Regions from separate parts of the Bacillus sp. FSL R5-0422 genome, predicted to be linked through region 4. Evidence: riboswitches for the same ligand, from Rfam matches in the RefSeq annotation. Region 4 holds a riboswitch; each other region holds the start of a gene.
What was found. A riboswitch is a leader RNA that binds a small molecule or an ion and turns the genes downstream of it on or off. The one in region 4 is predicted to bind S-adenosylmethionine.
Positions count from the first base shown of each region.

Region 1: linked by a shared signal. The riboswitch ahead of MKX52_RS05255 (bifunctional homocysteine S-methyltransferase/methylenetetrahydrofolate reductase) and the one ahead of MKX52_RS17795 (5-methyltetrahydropteroyltriglutamate--homocysteine S-methyltransferase) in region 4 are both predicted to bind S-adenosylmethionine.
Region 2: linked by a shared signal. The riboswitch ahead of MKX52_RS05710 (methionine biosynthesis PLP-dependent protein) and the one ahead of MKX52_RS17795 (5-methyltetrahydropteroyltriglutamate--homocysteine S-methyltransferase) in region 4 are both predicted to bind S-adenosylmethionine.
Region 3: linked by a shared signal. The riboswitch ahead of mtnK (S-methyl-5-thioribose kinase) and the one ahead of MKX52_RS17795 (5-methyltetrahydropteroyltriglutamate--homocysteine S-methyltransferase) in region 4 are both predicted to bind S-adenosylmethionine.

Region 1 is NZ_CP152014.1:1,067,057-1,071,083, forward strand. It holds gene metH (methionine synthase) at 1-31, opposite strand, end outside; gene MKX52_RS05255 (bifunctional homocysteine S-methyltransferase/methylenetetrahydrofolate reductase) at 15-1,856, opposite strand; SAM riboswitch class I at 1,935-2,053, opposite strand; gene MKX52_RS05260 (YajQ family cyclic di-GMP-binding protein) at 2,135-2,626, opposite strand; gene MKX52_RS05265 (S1 RNA-binding domain-containing protein) at 2,864-3,712, shown strand; gene MKX52_RS05270 (BMP family ABC transporter substrate-binding protein) at 3,934-4,027, shown strand, end outside.
Region 2 is NZ_CP152014.1:1,147,237-1,151,263, forward strand. It holds gene MKX52_RS05690 (hypothetical protein) at 1-48, shown strand, start outside; gene MKX52_RS05695 (GNAT family N-acetyltransferase) at 129-563, opposite strand; gene MKX52_RS05700 (YjcG family protein) at 570-1,085, opposite strand; gene MKX52_RS05705 (esterase family protein) at 1,138-1,878, opposite strand; SAM riboswitch class I at 2,100-2,221, shown strand; gene MKX52_RS05710 (methionine biosynthesis PLP-dependent protein) at 2,301-3,419, shown strand; gene metC (cystathionine beta-lyase) at 3,416-4,027, shown strand, end outside.
Region 3 is NZ_CP152014.1:1,260,995-1,265,021, reverse strand. It holds gene MKX52_RS06335 (pyridoxal phosphate-dependent aminotransferase) at 1-920, opposite strand, end outside; SAM riboswitch class I at 1,086-1,244, shown strand; gene mtnK (S-methyl-5-thioribose kinase) at 1,324-2,517, shown strand; gene mtnA (S-methyl-5-thioribose-1-phosphate isomerase) at 2,524-3,585, shown strand; gene MKX52_RS06320 (hypothetical protein) at 3,611-3,745, opposite strand; gene MKX52_RS06315 (methylated-DNA--[protein]-cysteine S-methyltransferase) at 3,837-4,027, opposite strand, start outside.
Region 4 is NZ_CP152014.1:3,465,745-3,469,771, forward strand. It holds gene MKX52_RS17785 (four-carbon acid sugar kinase family protein) at 1-59, shown strand, start outside; gene MKX52_RS17790 (gluconate:H+ symporter) at 112-1,431, shown strand; SAM riboswitch class I at 1,512-1,624, shown strand; gene MKX52_RS17795 (5-methyltetrahydropteroyltriglutamate--homocysteine S-methyltransferase) at 1,712-2,836, shown strand; gene MKX52_RS17800 (glycoside hydrolase family 1 protein) at 2,891-4,027, opposite strand, start outside.

The sequences.
Region 1 (4,027 bases), 1.2 Mb from region 4:
GTTTCTTAAGCTGTTCAGTGATAGTTGACATGGATGTTTGACTCCTTTTCTTTCTGATGAATGTAGGTGGTTAGTTCTGCTGTTAAGTCTGATCGTAGGAAAGGGGTAATTAAATAAATGCCATTAAACAAATCGCAGGCTGTATCTAATAAAGAGCGGGCAATCGCTAAGCCTTCTGCTCGCTGCTTTTCTTTATCCTCACCGGCCCTCGCCATAATGTCACGAATGGAATCAGATAATTTGATGCCCGGAATTTCATGGTGAATAAACTCCGCATTTCTGCTGCTTGTTAATGGCATAATGCCAATATAAATCGGTTTATCTAAATGACGGCTCTCCTCATGAATTTTCACAAGCTGTTCCTCAGAATATACAGGCTGTGAAATAAAATAATCAGCGCCGTATTCAATTTTTTTCTCAAGACGTTTAACCGCCTTATCAATGTGACGAACATTCGGGTTAAACGCGCCAGCTACTGAAAAATTGGTCTTTTTCCCAAGCGGCTTTCCTGAAAAAGAAAGGCCTTCGTTAAACTGCTTAATCAGGCGGATCAAATCAAACGAGGTTAAATCATAAACCGACGTTGCTCCTGGAAAATCCCCAATCTTAGAAGGATCGCCTGTAATGGCTAAAATATCAGTTAAACCAAGGGTATCGAGACCCATCAAATGGGATTGAAGTCCAATTAAATTACGATCACGGCATGTGATATGGACGAGTGAACGCATATCAAGCTGCTGTTTCAATAATGCGCCGCAAGCCACATTGCTAATGCGCGGGGTTGCAAGAGAATTATCAGCTAATGTCAAGGCATCAATGCCTGCATTCTTTAATTCCTTTGCCGCGACGAGAAATTTTTCGAAGTTCAGCTTCTTCGGTGGGTCAAGCTCTACAATGATCGTCCGTTTTTTCGTAGCGAGCTCATCAAGTCCTGGTTCGGTCCGCTGATCTTGAATCGAAATGATTTCTTCTTTTAAAACTTTCACTTCTTTTTCAGTGATCGGGGCTAAATCCTTGACCGCTTCAGCCATTGCGTGAATATGCTGAGGCGTTGTTCCGCAACAGCCTCCGATAATACGTGCGCCTTGATTTCTAAATTCGAGTGCACTTTTTCGGAAATAATCGTTATCTGTATCATAGACGAGTCTGCCTTCTTCAAGTGAGGGAAGACTGCTGTTAGGATAGACTGATAAATGAGAATTTTCTAAAATCGGTACACCCTCGAGTGCCTGAATCATATGATAAGGACCTAGCCTGCAGTTAATGCCAACGACATCTGCGCCAAGAGAGGACAATTCAGATAAACCATCCCTAAGCGGTGTTCCATCCTGTAACACGCCTTGTTCATGCATGGAGACGTTCATGACAATGGGGAGCGTCGTTTCTTTGCGTGCAATTTGGAGAACGGCCTTCGCTTCTTCCATGTCATAATACGTTTCTAGCAATATTCCATCGGGTTCTTCATTTAATAGGATGTATAGCTGCTCTCTAAAGCTTCTTTTAATTTCTTCAATCGTGTAGGCATTTTTGTTAAACGTTCGAATGCCACCAATCGTTCCAAGGACATAAGCAGAACCTGCGGCTGCTTTTGCGATTTGTACCGCCTTTGTATTGATACGCTTTGTTTCTTCCTCTAAACCGTAACGGGATAGTTTAATATAATTTGCGCCGTACGTATTTGTTTGAATGATGTCCGCACCAGCCTGCACATATGCTTCGTGCACGCGCTTTACTTCATCTTCTTTCGATAAATTTAATTCTTCAAAGCAGCGGTCAATGCCGTAAGAGTATAAAAGTGTTCCCATTGCACCGTCAGCAATCAGTACGCGGTTTTGTAAGTCTTGTAATAGGCCCATTGGTTTCCTCCTTATTTCTATGTAACAAAAAAAGCCTTCTGATAAGAAGAAGACTTTTTGGCTGTATCGTAATTCTTCTTCTTATCTTCCAAGCAGTTGCTTGCTGGATTTAGCACCTTGGTCATAGAAAATAGATTTCTACTACACCGGTTGCTGAGGCTTCACAGGGCCAGTCCCTCTGCCTCTCTTGATAAGAAAGCGATATGAACATGTCAATGAATTGAACTTCCATCCACTGTATCGAAAAAATCGGAAATAATCAATGGAAAATTTGAAATTTATCGAAAATTTATAAATTGAACGTCAATCGGTAAATCTGCCTTACGCATAAGAGAAATCACTTCTTGTAAATCATCTTTATTTTTTCCTGTTACACGCACTTGGTCATCTTGAAATTGTGATTTCACTTTGATGCCGGATTGCTTAATGAGTGCATTGATCTTTTTGGCGTTGTCCTGATCAATTCCGCTGATCAGCTTCGCGCGCTGGCGTACGGTTCCGCCAAGGGCATGCTCGGTTTTTCCGTAGTCGATGTTTTTAGTTGGAACATTTCGTTTGATCAGCTTTGTCACAAGTACATCTTTTAGTTGCTCCAGCTTGAAATCATCATCAGAGATGAGCACGAGCTCTTCTTTTTCAAGAGAAATATCACTTTTGCTTCCTTTAAAATCATAACGATTTTTAATTTCCTTGAGCGCTGCTTGAACGGCGTTTTGCACCTCTGGCAGTTCAACCTTCGATACAATGTCAAATGAGCTTTCTTTTGCCATAACACATGACCTCCATGTATAGATATTGCGTCTATTTTATCATGCAACGTGGAGAAGAAGAAACTTTATCGAAGAGACGAGTCAAAGAGTTCTGCTGGCAGCGGTATAAATCGTGTCCGGCTTGTCCACTTTAGCTAACAGAACTAGAGATGTTCATGTGAGGAGAATTATAGTAGAATAAAGTGAATCAAAAGATGAACGAACGCTCTTGTACGAGCAGATAGGAAGGAAGAGAACATGAGACCAGGTGAGCAACTGACCTTGCAAATAGAGAACGAGATGGAATACGGCTACTTTTTGACAGATGGTGAAGATTCGGTCCTCTTGCACCGTAGTGAAATGACAGAAGATATTGATGACCAAGATGAAGTAGAGGTCTACTTATACGTAGATCATGAAGAAAGGCTAGCTGCAACGATGAAAATACCGACAATCAATGCGCATACATATGGCTGGGTAGAAGTCGTAGACGTCGTAGAAGACATGGGTGCATTTGTGGATGTTGGCTTGTCAAAGGATGCACTTGTCGCAACAGAACATCTCCCTCCTTTTGAGGAAGCATGGCCGAAAAAAGGAGACAAACTTTACTGTATGCTGAAAGTCACAAGCTACGGTAGAATGTTCGCGAAGCCAGCCACAGAAGATGTGATCAGTGACTTATTTACTGAGGCACCCGAAACCTTAATGAACAAAGAAATCACTGGAACAATTTATCGCTTAATTGCGACAGGCTCGTTTATGCTGACAGATACAGGGGTGCGAGGGTTTATCCACCGGACAGAACGAAAGGAAGAGCCAAGATTAGGATCGACCGTGACAGGACGCGTCATTGCAGTGAAAGAGGATGGAACTGTGAACGTGTCTCTGCTTCCTAGAAAACAGGAAGCGTTATCTGTCGATGCAGAAGAAATCTTAACTTATATGAGAACGAGAAATGGTGCGATGCCTTATGGAGATAAAAGCGATCCAGAAGACATCCGCGAACGATTCCAAATGAGCAAGGCAGCCTTTAAACGGGCATTAGGTCATTTGATGAAAAACGGCCTAGTCTACCAAAAAGAGGGCTGGACATACGAGAAAAAATGAGCAGCGTGAAAGAGAACCTTAACCTTATGGGTTTTCATATGACAATGAAATAAAGAAAAAGGGATAAAATCATCATGGTTTTATCCCTTTTTTTATATTTGTATAAATATTGGTTTTTTTCAGTGAAAAAAGTCATGAAAAACCTTCACATAGCCATTGAAACAACGCCTCTCAAATCCGATAAGAAAGGAGTAAGGATGATAAAAGGAGTGTGTGTTTGGATGAAAGTGAAAATTTCATTACTTCTGTTGGTAGCCATGCTTATGGTGCTAGCCGCATGCAGCAATCAACAAGGGAAACCACCAGCATCAAATG
Region 2 (4,027 bases), 1.3 Mb from region 4:
ATGTTTATGGAGGAAGGCAAAGGCGTTCATATTAATACGTATATATAAATGATTGCGCTTTCTTCCATTGACGAACGATGATAAAGAAAAAGCCAGGGCATCATGGATGCGCTGGCTTTTTCTAATGGTCAAACAGACAGAGTTTTTGTCATTTTGACATGTGTGATTCCTGCTTCTTCAAACGGTTCAGAAATGGCTTTGTAACCTTTCTTTTCGTAGAAAGGAAGGGCTTGGACTTGTGCGTGCATAACCGCTTCCTTCGCTCCATTCGCAATGGCTTCTGTTTCTAGCGCTTCTAATAGTTTGTGGCCAAGGCCGAAAGCGCGTGCCTCTTTTAACACACAAATTCGTTCTAGCTTTGCCTTTGGTCCTTCAATGATGCGCAATCTAGCGGCTGCTTGAGGCTTCATTTCATCATTATAAATGACAAAATGAATGGCCTCGTCTTCTAATTCATCTATTTCAATCTCTAATGGGACTTCTTGTTCTTTGACGAATACTTCTTTTCGAACGTAATATGCATCTTCTCGTTGTGTTTGTGCTGTTGCGATGACTGTTTTCAAATCTCCTTAACCCTCTTCTCCTAAAATAAATGTTTCATAGACGGTCCAAGATCCGTTCTCTAGTTGATATAAAAGGTGGAAGCGATCCACTGTTTCTTCATGGTCAATCTTTCTCAGCTTTAATGTACCAAGAACGTCTGAATGCTCATCATCTGAGAGTTTTTGAGCCACTGTCACATGAGGAACAAAGGCATATTCAGGTGTACCTTCAAGTGGATCTGCATACAACCTTTCATTGAGCGCCATGATTTCTTCGTTCGGTTCTACTTTCATATAAATAACGTTGTTTACAGGAGCGAATGAACTGAATTTTTTAATACGTAATGTAATAGGAGAAGCATTTTTTGCATACTCTCTTAGCGTTGAGACGACATCAGCCGCTTCTAGATCCGTTAATTCAAAAGGTGTTCTAAGTGTTAAATGAGGCGGTATGAGTGCATAGTTCGGATCATAACGCTTCCGGTAAGAGTTCGCAATATCTTGCAATTTTTTTGATGGAAATAAAACAACTCCGTATTTCATCTTGTTCCCTCCTGATTAAGAAAGTATTTATTATTGTTTATTATAACAAAATTCAGTTGATTAACGAATATGGGAGCATTCTTTTTAACGAAGACGCAATGAGCGGTTGCCAAAACGTCCATTTATGATCCCCTTCGAATGTCTCAAATAAATAATCTGCACCTGACTGTTCAAGAAGTGCCTTTAAATCGTCGTTCGGCTGAATAAAATCGAGCACTTGACCATCTGTCGTTTTCACAGCCGTTTCTTCCAGTCCAATTTGATGGATAATCGCATAATGAGAAAGGGCTGTCGACTGTTTAACAGCTTCTAAGACTGAATCATCAACGTAAGGTGACTGCAAAATGAGCCCGCCAAATAAAGAAGGATAATCAATCGCTGTCATAAGAGAAATCGTAGCACCCAGAGAATCACCAATAAACGTGCGTCCTGAGCCAATTTGATAGGTTGGATAGTGCATATCAATATAAGGGACAAGTTCATTTGCTAAAAAGCGTTTATACGCCTCAAATTTTGTGCCATCTGGATGATACGTATTCCTTCTTTCGGTGACATTTTCATAAGGGACACCAATGATAATAGAGCGTTCCATTTCTTTGTTTTGCATCAATTCTTCTGCCTGTCTGCCTATTTTGCCTAAACGGAAATAATCATGACCATCTTGGGCAATGATGACATGATATGTATAAAGGGGGGAGTAATTGACTGGCAAATAGATCAAAAGGGTCATATCCGCCCCAAGTTCTTTTGAATGTAAGGTTTCTTCTTGAATAATGCCTGTTTTCTTCACCATAATCCATTCCTCCAGCTAACCGATTTCATCACAAAGTGAAACGTTTCCATTCATTGTAACATGAAAAATAGCGTTGTTCCTATATGCTAACATGCATTCAATTCAGTTAACACCGAATCTGTTATAAAATACAGAAAATTTCAATTAATTGTTCAGATTCCTCTTGAAAAATGAGATTTAATGCGTTACAGTATTAAGAATTAGAACAGACAGACAACACATTCTTATCGTGAGAGGTGGAGGGACTGGCCCTTTGAAACCTCAGCAACCGGTATGCATCACTTCATGTGATGTACCAAGGTGCTAAATCCAGCAAGCAGCTTTTTTGCTTGGAAGATAAGAGGAAGCGATTAAAACCCCTTCTTCTTATGAAGAAGGGGTTTTCTGTTTTGAAATCAGATTTTTACTTAGGATGGTGTCAAATGACAGAACATGTGGAAACGACATTAGCGCAAATTGGAAACCGTAGCGAAGAGGCGACTGGTACGGTCAGTCCCCCCGTTTATCTTTCAACAGCATACAGACATAGAGGCATAGGGGAATCAACCGGATTTGATTACATTCGAACGAAAAACCCAACAAGGCAGCTTGTAGAGGATGCGATTGCTTCACTCGAAGAAGGGACGGCCGGATTTGCCTTCAGTTCGGGAATGGCTGCGATCCAAACGATCATGGCGCTATTTGAAAGTGGTGATGAACTCATCGTCTCATCAGACCTATATGGCGGTACATACCGTTTGTTTGAAAACGAATGGAAAAAGTACGGCTTACGTTTTCTTTACGATGATTTTTCAGATGAAGACTGTTTACGCTCTAAAATCACAACAAACACAAAAGCAGTCTTTATTGAGACGCCGACAAATCCACTTATGCAAGAAGCGGATATTCAAAAAATAGCGAAGATTGCAAAAGAACATGGCGCTTTGGTCATTGTCGATAACACCTTTTACACACCTGTTTTGCAAAAGCCGATTACGCTTGGAGCGGACATTGTGATTCATAGCGCAACCAAATATTTAGGCGGACATAATGACGTTCTTGCAGGGCTTGTCGTCACAAAAGGAGAGCAGTTGTCTGAAGACATGTTCCAGCATCAAAACGCGATTGGAGCGGTTCTATCACCATTTGACTCATGGCTATTAATGAGAGGGATGAAAACACTGGCTCTTAGAATGCGCCAGCACGAGGCAAATGCGCAGGAGCTAGCCGAGTTTTTAAAGAAACAGCCAGAAATTCAAGATGTCCTTTACCCAGGCAAGGGAGGAATGCTGTCATTCCGTGTAGCCGAAGAAGACTGGGTCAATCCATTTTTAAAGCAGCTGAAAACGATTTGTTTTGCTGAAAGTCTTGGCGGAATTGAAAGTTTTATCACGTATCCTGCGACGCAAACGCACATGGATATTCCTGAGGAAATTCGCATTGCAAACGGTGTGTGTAACAAACTGCTCCGTTTCTCCGTTGGTATTGAGCACGTAGATGACCTGAAGGCAGACCTAAAGCAGGCACTATCACAAGTAAAAGAGGAGGTACATGCCAAATGACCACACATGATTGGACATTCGAAACCCAACTCGTTCATAACGCATTCAAAACAGACCGTTCAACAGGTGCAGTCAGTGTGCCGATTCAGCATGCGTCCACCTTTCATCAAAGCAGCTTTGATGATTTTGGTCAATATGACTACTCAAGATCGGGGACTCCTACACGTCAAGCGTTAGAGGATACGATTGCGGCGCTAGAAGGAGGAACGAGAGGGCTTGCTTTTGCATCTGGCATGGCAGCCATCTCCACTGCTTTTCTTCTATTATCAAAAGGAGATCACGTCCTTGTCACAAGAGATGTGTATGGTGGTACATTTCGTATGATCACCCAAGTTCTTTCGAGATTCGGCATTGAGCATACCTTTGTGGACATGACGGATTTGAATGAAGTCAAAAAAGGCATTCAATCGAATACGAAGGTCATTTACATGGAAACACCGTCAAACCCGACGCTAGGAATTACGGATATAGAGGGCGTCGTCCAGCTTGCGAAAGAACATGACTGTCTGACATTTTTAGATAATACATTTTTAACACCGGCTCTTCAGCGTCCGCTCGACCTTGGCGTTGACGTTGTCCTGCACAGCGCAACGAAATTTTTGAGCGGT
Region 3 (4,027 bases), 1.4 Mb from region 4:
ATCCACACATTTCGCCGTTTCTCATATCGATTATTCTGCACCTGTACGCACGTTTGGTCGCTTAACAAAGCTTCCACTGCCGCATCTTGAGTGGCTTTAAACAGTGAAACAAACAGGTGATCCTGATAAAGCTCAATCGCGTTAATAACAGACGGATTTCCTGCTGCAAATCCGACTCTCCAGCCCGCCATATTATACGTTTTAGACAATGTATAAATTTCAATCCCCGTCTCTTTCGCTCCATCTGTTTGCAAAAAGCTGATCGGCTTTTCCCCATCAAACCCAATGCCGCCGTAGGCAAAATCATGGACAACACAGAGTTTGTGATCTTTAGCGAATGTCACGGTTTCTTCAAAAAATGATTGGCTTGCCATAGCACCTGTCGGATTGTTGGGATAATTTAAATACATCAACTTTGCTTTTTTCTTAACATCCTCAGGCAACCGGTCATAGTCAGGTAAAAAATCATTTTGCTCAAGTAGCGGCATCGTCACCATCTGAGCTCCAGCGAGCACGGCACCTGACCAATAATCAGGATAACCTGGATCTGGAACAAGGAGCGTATCACCCGGATTCAGCAAGCATTGCGGCAGCTCAACAAGTCCCGCTTTCCCGCCAAATAAAATCGCAATTTCCGTCATCGGATCAAGTGTAACCCCATATTCTCTTTCATAAAAGGCAGCGGCAGCCTTTTTTAATCTCGCTGTTCCGCGGAATGAGGAGTATTGATGATTTTCAGGTTTTGCGACCGCTTCTTGCATCGCTTTTACAATGTGCACGGGAGTTGGCTGATCAGGATTTCCCTGCCCTAAATTAATAATATCTGCGCCTTCCTCCACTTTTTTCTGCACTTTTTGCACAAGGGATGCAAAAAATTGTGTCGGTAATTGTTTCAATACATCTGACTGCTGAAATTCCATTTTTCTTCACCTTCTATTCAAGTTACGTAGCAATACAAACACTGTAATGGATTGTTTCACGAATTGTAAAGCAATTTTGAAAAAGGATTGACATGTGAACTGCAGCTCTGATAATATCTTGAATTAAGAAATGCAAGTAGACACGAAACAATTACATATTGATTTCTCTTATCGAGAGTTGGGCGAGGGATTTGGCCTTTTGACCCCAACAGCAACCGACCGTTAATACCACTGTGAAGTGGGGCGCAGCAAGTAAGCGCCAAGACAATTGTCTTATAGGGCACGGTGCTAATTCCATCAGACGTATGTGCTGAGAGATAAGAGAGGCTTTGAGCATACACGACATCAAGCCTCTTTCTCTCAGGAGAAAGAGGCTTTTTTATATGATTTGGAGGGGAAGCAATTGGTTACACTTACGGCATCATATGAAGAATTAACAGAAAGCTCGGCAGTTGCACTCGCAATTAGACTTGGCTTGATCCAAGAAAGCAGTCATTTGACATGTACGGAAATCGGTGACGGAAATTTAAATTACGTCTTTCATATTTTTGACCATAAACAAGAAAAAGGATTGATTATCAAGCAGGCACTTCCCTACGCCAAAGTGGTCGGAGAGAGCTGGCCACTTACATTAGACCGTGCGAGGATCGAAAGTGCTGCCCTAATCAAGCAGTCAGAATATACGCCGCACCTTGTACCAGCAGTCTATTATTCAGATACAGCTCTTGCTGTGACGGCTATGGAGGATCTATCACACCTAGAAATCGTCAGAAAAGGGCTAATTGCCGGAAAACAATATCCGCATTTATCTGATCATGTCGGAGAATTCTTAGGAAAAACACTTTTTTACACTTCTGACTTTGCCACAAATCCTAAAATCAAAAAACAATTTGTGAAGCAATTTACGAATCCAGATCTTTGTGACATTACCGAAAAGCTTGTCTTCACAGATCCTTTCTTTGATAGCAGCACAAATGATTTTGAAGAAGAATTAAGAGAAGTCGCCGAAGCGCTTTGGGCAGATCTTGAAGTGCAAGCAAAAGCAGCTGAATTGAAGCGTATTTTCCTGACATCTGCCGAAACACTTGTTCATGGAGATCTTCATACAGGCAGTATTTTTGCAAGTGAGACGGAAACAAAGATCATTGATCCAGAATTCGCTTTTTATGGTCCCTTCGGATTCGATATCGGTCACTTTATCGCCAACCTGTTCCTAAACGCTTTGTCTCGTGAAAATGAACACGATCAGCAGCACCTTTTTGACCATGTCGTCAATGTATGGGCGACCTTCAAGGAAGTGTTCGCAAAGGCTTGGAAAGAAGACAGCATTGAAGCGTTTAGTGTATCTGACAGCTTTTTAGAAACAACCTTTGACCGTATTTTAAAAGAAGCAACAGGCTTTGCAGGCTGTGAGCTTGTCCGCCGAACGATTGGCCTTGCTCATGCCGCTGATCTTGATGCGATTCCATCACCATCTAAACGGATTCAGCAGAAAAAAACAGCACTTACGCTCGGAAAAACATTCATCAAACAATATCATGCAGTGGAAACAGCGTCTGACCTCGTCGCATTATTCCAGCAATCTGTAAAGGAGTGACGGGTTTTGTCTAAAGAATTTGAAGTCCCCCGTTCTGTCGAATGGGAAGAAAACCATATTAACATTCTGAATCAGCAAAAATTACCGGCAGAAACCGTGTTTGAGCATCTATATACAAAAGAAGACGTGTATGATGCCATTGTCACGTTAAAAGTGCGTGGAGCACCTGCCATTGGCATTACAGCAGCTTTCGGACTGGCGCTCAGTGCCCAAGACATTGAGACAGAAGACATTGATGTGTTTCAACAAGAAGTCATTCAGATAAAAGAATATTTAAACAGTGCTCGTCCAACCGCTGTGAATCTAGCCTGGGCATTGGAGCGGTTGTTGCGGCGCATTGAGCGTGCAGCTTCAGTCAATGCAGCCAAAACAGACCTTGTCCATGAAGCCATTCAAATTCAAATCGAAGATGAAGAAACATGCAGACAAATCGGTCAAAATGCACTCCAGCTCTTTAAATCAGGTGATCGGATTATGACCATTTGCAATGCAGGTTCCATCGCCACAAGCCGTTACGGAACAGCCCTTGCTCCATTCTATTTAGCGAAAAAGAAAAATCTCGATCTTCACATTTATGCCTGCGAAACACGCCCTGTTCTCCAAGGGGCTAGACTGACAACATGGGAGCTCATGCAAGGCGGCGTAGATGTGACGCTCATCACAGATAATATGGCAGCTCACACGATGAAGGAAAAGCAAATTTCTGCTGTCATTGTTGGAGCTGATCGTATTGCCCGTAATGGAGATGCGGCGAATAAGATTGGCACGTTAAGTCTTGCTATTTTAGCCAAGCATTTTCAAATCCCATTTTTTATAGCTGCACCGCTGTCTACCTTTGATGTCTCAACTAAAGACGGATCAGATATTCCAATTGAAGAGCGTGACCCGCTGGAAGTAAAGGAATTTAACGGCGTCCAAATTGCACCACCTGATGTTCAGGTATTCAATCCCGCCTTTGATGTCACTCCTCACCATCTCATTTCAGGGATCATTACAGAGAAAGGGATTATCACATCGAACTATACTGAAGAGATTGATGCCCTGTTTGCTGAAAACATCTCACTCTGATCATAAAAAAAGCGCCGTGTACTTCTTATTTAAGAGCACCGCGCTTTTTTATTTCATTCGTTTTGGCTAAGATTTCGTTTTTCTGTTCTTCTGTCAAAACGTTCATTTTGACACATAGTGAAGTGATGGCATACATTTTATTCTTTTTGTCCCAAAGCATTCCCTAGCGCCCTCCTTTTTCCCTCAACCAACTTTTTTAGCTTAATAAAAGGATATGTCGCTTGGAAAACTTTTGGAACAGGTCAATCGATTTATTTTTGAACAAATGGGATACCTTCTAATTCAAGCAGAATCGCTTTCATATCTGTCTTCGTTCCTGCATAGCCCGTCAGAGATCGGTCTTTTCCAATCACTCTGTGACAGGGAATAAAAATAGGTATTGCATTGCGTCTGTTGGCTTGTCCAATCGCTCTCACTGCCTTTGGGTTACCAATCGTTTCTG
Region 4 (4,027 bases):
CGGGAAATGTTGGTTCAAGGGATACGTTAAAAGAAGCTGTAGACATACTTGAAGGATAAAGCATAGGGGGTGTTTATACACTCCTTTATGCACCACAAAGGAGGAAAAACCATGTCGTTAGTGTTTATCGGACTTGGCGTTTTATTATTGCTTTTACTTATGGTTGTCTTTAAGTTAAACGCTTTCATATCTTTGATTATTGTTTCTTTAATTGTCGCTGTCTTAGAAGGAATGTCACCACTTGAAGCGATTGCTTCCGTCGAAAAAGGACTCGGCAGTACGCTCGGGCATCTCGCACTCGTTCTCGGTTTTGGTGCGATGCTTGGTAAATTGATGGCTGATTCTGGCGGAGCTCAGCGTATTGCGATGACACTCATTGATCGATTCGGTATTGGAAAGATTCAATGGGCAACGATGCTGACTGGGTTTGTGATCGGAATTGCTCTATTTTATGAAACCGGATTCATTATCTTAATTCCACTAGTCTTTACGATCGCTCAAGCTGCAAGACTTCCTGTGCTTTATGTGGGTATGCCGCTCGTCGCTGCACTCATCACCACACATGGCTTCCTCCCTCCTCACCCAGGGCCGACTGCCATTGCAAATGTCTTTCAAGCAAACATGGGACAAACCTTATTAGTTGGGATTATTTTAGCGATTCCTGCTGTTTTAGTAGGCGGACTTCTCTTTACAAAATTATTTAAAAAAGATCAGTTACACGCACATATTCCAATGAACTTATTTAATCCAAAGGAATTTACAGAAGAAGAGATGCCAAGCTTCGGCATCAGCATTTTCACCGCTATTTTGCCTGTATTGCTCATGACTTTCAGAGCAGTTTTAGAAATTTTCTTTCCGTCTTCCTCATTACTGCCAACCGCTGAGTTTTTAGGCGAGCCTGCGATTGCACTGTTAATCTCCGTTCTTCTTGCTATCTACACGTTTGGACTTGGCAGAGGAAAGAGCATGCAGGATGTGATGAAATCAATCACAGATTCTATCGGTTCTATTGCGATGATTTTATTAATTATTGCAGGTGGTGGCGCTTTTAAACAGGTGCTCATTGATAGCGGTGTTGATCAATACATTGCAGGAATCATGCAAGGAAGCACACTTTCGCCACTGCTTCTCACCTGGTTGATTGCTGCGGTCCTTCGTGTATCTTTAGGGTCAGCCACTGTCGCCGGACTCACAGCGGCTGGCATTTCTGCTCCTTTGATTGGACTCACAGGTGTGAGCCCAGAGTTAATGGTGATCGCAACAGGTGCCGGCAGCATTACGTTCTCTCACGTGAATGATGCGGGTTTCTGGATTTATAAAGAATACTTTAACCTGTCCATGGCCCAAACCTTTAAAACGTGGACATTGATGGTGACCGTTCTTTCACTTGTCGGACTAGCGGGGGTTCTCGTCGCTGATTTGTTCATATAGAAAATTAACTGTAAAAACCATTGACTTTCTCTCGTAAAAGTTGAATAATTATGTTTATTAAGAAAATTGAATCAAAGGTAACCTTATTAAGAGTGGTGGAGGGACTGGCCCTGTGAAACCCGGCAACCGCTGTTCCTCGGAACAGAATGGTGCTAATTCCTTAAGCAAGCAGATGCTTGTTTGAAGATAAGGCAGAGTTCTCTCAGTATATGATGCTCTTCCTTATCCAAGGAAGAGCTTTTTTATTTGATTTTTAACCTGTAGAAAGAAGGGATTCAACATGACACAAGTACAAACCATTGGAAAGAAAACAACGAAACCGCCATTCCGCGCAGATCAAGTAGGCAGCTTACTTCGTTCAGAACGTATCAAGGAAGCACGCAAGCAAAAAGCAGACGGTACACTGACAGCAGAGCAACTCCGACAAATTGAAAATGAAGAAATCACTCGTATTGTGGAGAAACAAAAGGAAATTGGATTAGAGGTTGTCACAGATGGAGAGTTCAGACGTGCTTGGTGGCATTTTGACTTTCTTGAGGGACTCGATGGAGTTGAAGGATTTGAAGCAGATCAAGGTATTCAATTCCACAATACGACGACAAAGGCGCGAGGAATCAAAGTAACGGGCAAGATCGATTTTACAGATCATCCAATGCTGGAAGATTATCGATTCCTTCACAGCATCGCTGGTGATCATACCGCTAAAATGACGATTCCAAGTCCGAATATGCTCTTTTTCCGTGGAAAGCTTGAAGAAGGAGTATACGACAGCCTAGAGGCATTCCACCATGATGTGGCACAGGCATATAAAAAAGCCATCCGTGCCTTTTATGATGCAGGCTGTCGCTATCTACAGCTGGATGATACAGCATGGGCCGTGTTCTTTTCTGAAAAAGGGCATGAACAAATCAAAGCCTTTGGCCGAGAAGAAGATGAACTGCGTGAGTCATTTGCGAAAACAATCAATGAAGCAGTTGCCGATCGTCCAGAGGACTTGGTGATCACTATGCACATTTGCCGTGGGAACTTTAAATCGACATGGGCAGCTGAAGGCGGTTATGAAGCAGCGGCAGAGACGATTTTTGCCGGCTTAGATGTAGATGGTCTCTTTTTAGAATTCGACGACGATCGTTCTGGCGGTTTTGAACCCCTTCGCTATGTGAAGAACCCAAACCTCCAAATCGTACTAGGCCTTGTCACTTCAAAATACGGTGAGCTTGAGCCGGCTGAACAGATTCAAAAAAGAATCGAGGAAGCAGCTCAATACGTCGACATTAACCAGATTTGCTTGAGTCCACAGTGCGGTTTCGCCTCAACGGAGGAAGGCAATCTGTTAACAGAAGAGCAACAATGGGAAAAGCTTCGTCATGTGATTGAGATTGCGGATCAAGTGTGGACTTCATAGTCCAAATGACGAAAAAAAGACAAACCGCAGTATGAACGGTTTGTCTTTTTTCTTTTATGCATCTAAATGATCGCCATTTGTCGCAATCACCTGTTTATACCAATCGAAACTTTTCTTTTTCTTTCTATCTAATGTACCTTTTCCTTCGTTATCACGGTCGACATAAATGAAGCCGTAGCGCTTTTTCATTTCAGCTGTTGATGCGCTAACAAGGTCAATTGGGCCCCAGCTTGTATAACCCATCAAGTCTACTCCGTCTGCAATGGCTTCTCTCGCCTCTAGCAAATGGCTTCTGAGGTAATCAATTCGGTAATCGTCTTGAATGGATCCGTCTTCTTCTACTTGATCGACAGCTCCCAGTCCATTTTCTACGATAAATAATGGTTTTTGGTAGCGGTCATATAGTTGGTTTAGTGTTGTACGAAGTCCTTTTGGATCAATTTGCCATCCCCAATCACTTGCTTCTAGATAAGGGTTTTTAACGCCTTCAAATAGGTTACCACCAGTGACTTTTCCAAGAACCTCTGGATCTGTACTTGTCACAAAGCTCATGTAATAGCTGAAGCCAATATAGTCTACTGTATGGTTTCTTAGGATGTCTTCATCACCATCTTGGATCTCAATATGAATTCCATTTTCTTGGAAGTATCGTTTCATGTAACCTGGATAGTAGCCTCTTGCCTGTACATCTGAGAAGAACAAGGTTTTACGGTCCTGATCCATTGCAGCAAACATATCTTCTGGTCTTGAGCTGTATGGATAAGTTGTCATCGCTGCAATCATACAGCCGATTTTCGCATCAGGAATGATTTCGTGGCCTGCTTTGACAGCTAAAGCACTTGCAACAAATTGGTGATGCGCTGCTTGATATTGAATGCTTTTCTCGTCATCCCCCTCTTCAAATACAAGACCACCGCCAGTGAAAGGCGCATGTAACACGACGTTGATTTCATTAAAGGTCATCCAATATTTCACTTTGTCTTTATAGCGAGTAAACAACGTTTTCGCGTATGTTTCATAAAGGTCGACAAGCTTACGGTTTCTCCAACCGCCGTAGTTTTTCACAAGTGCAAGCGGCATTTCATAATGGGAAATCGTGACAACTGGTTCAATTCCATGCTTATGCAGTTCATCGAATACTCTGTCATAAAAAGCAAGGCCTGCTTCATTTGGTTCCGCATCGTCGCCATT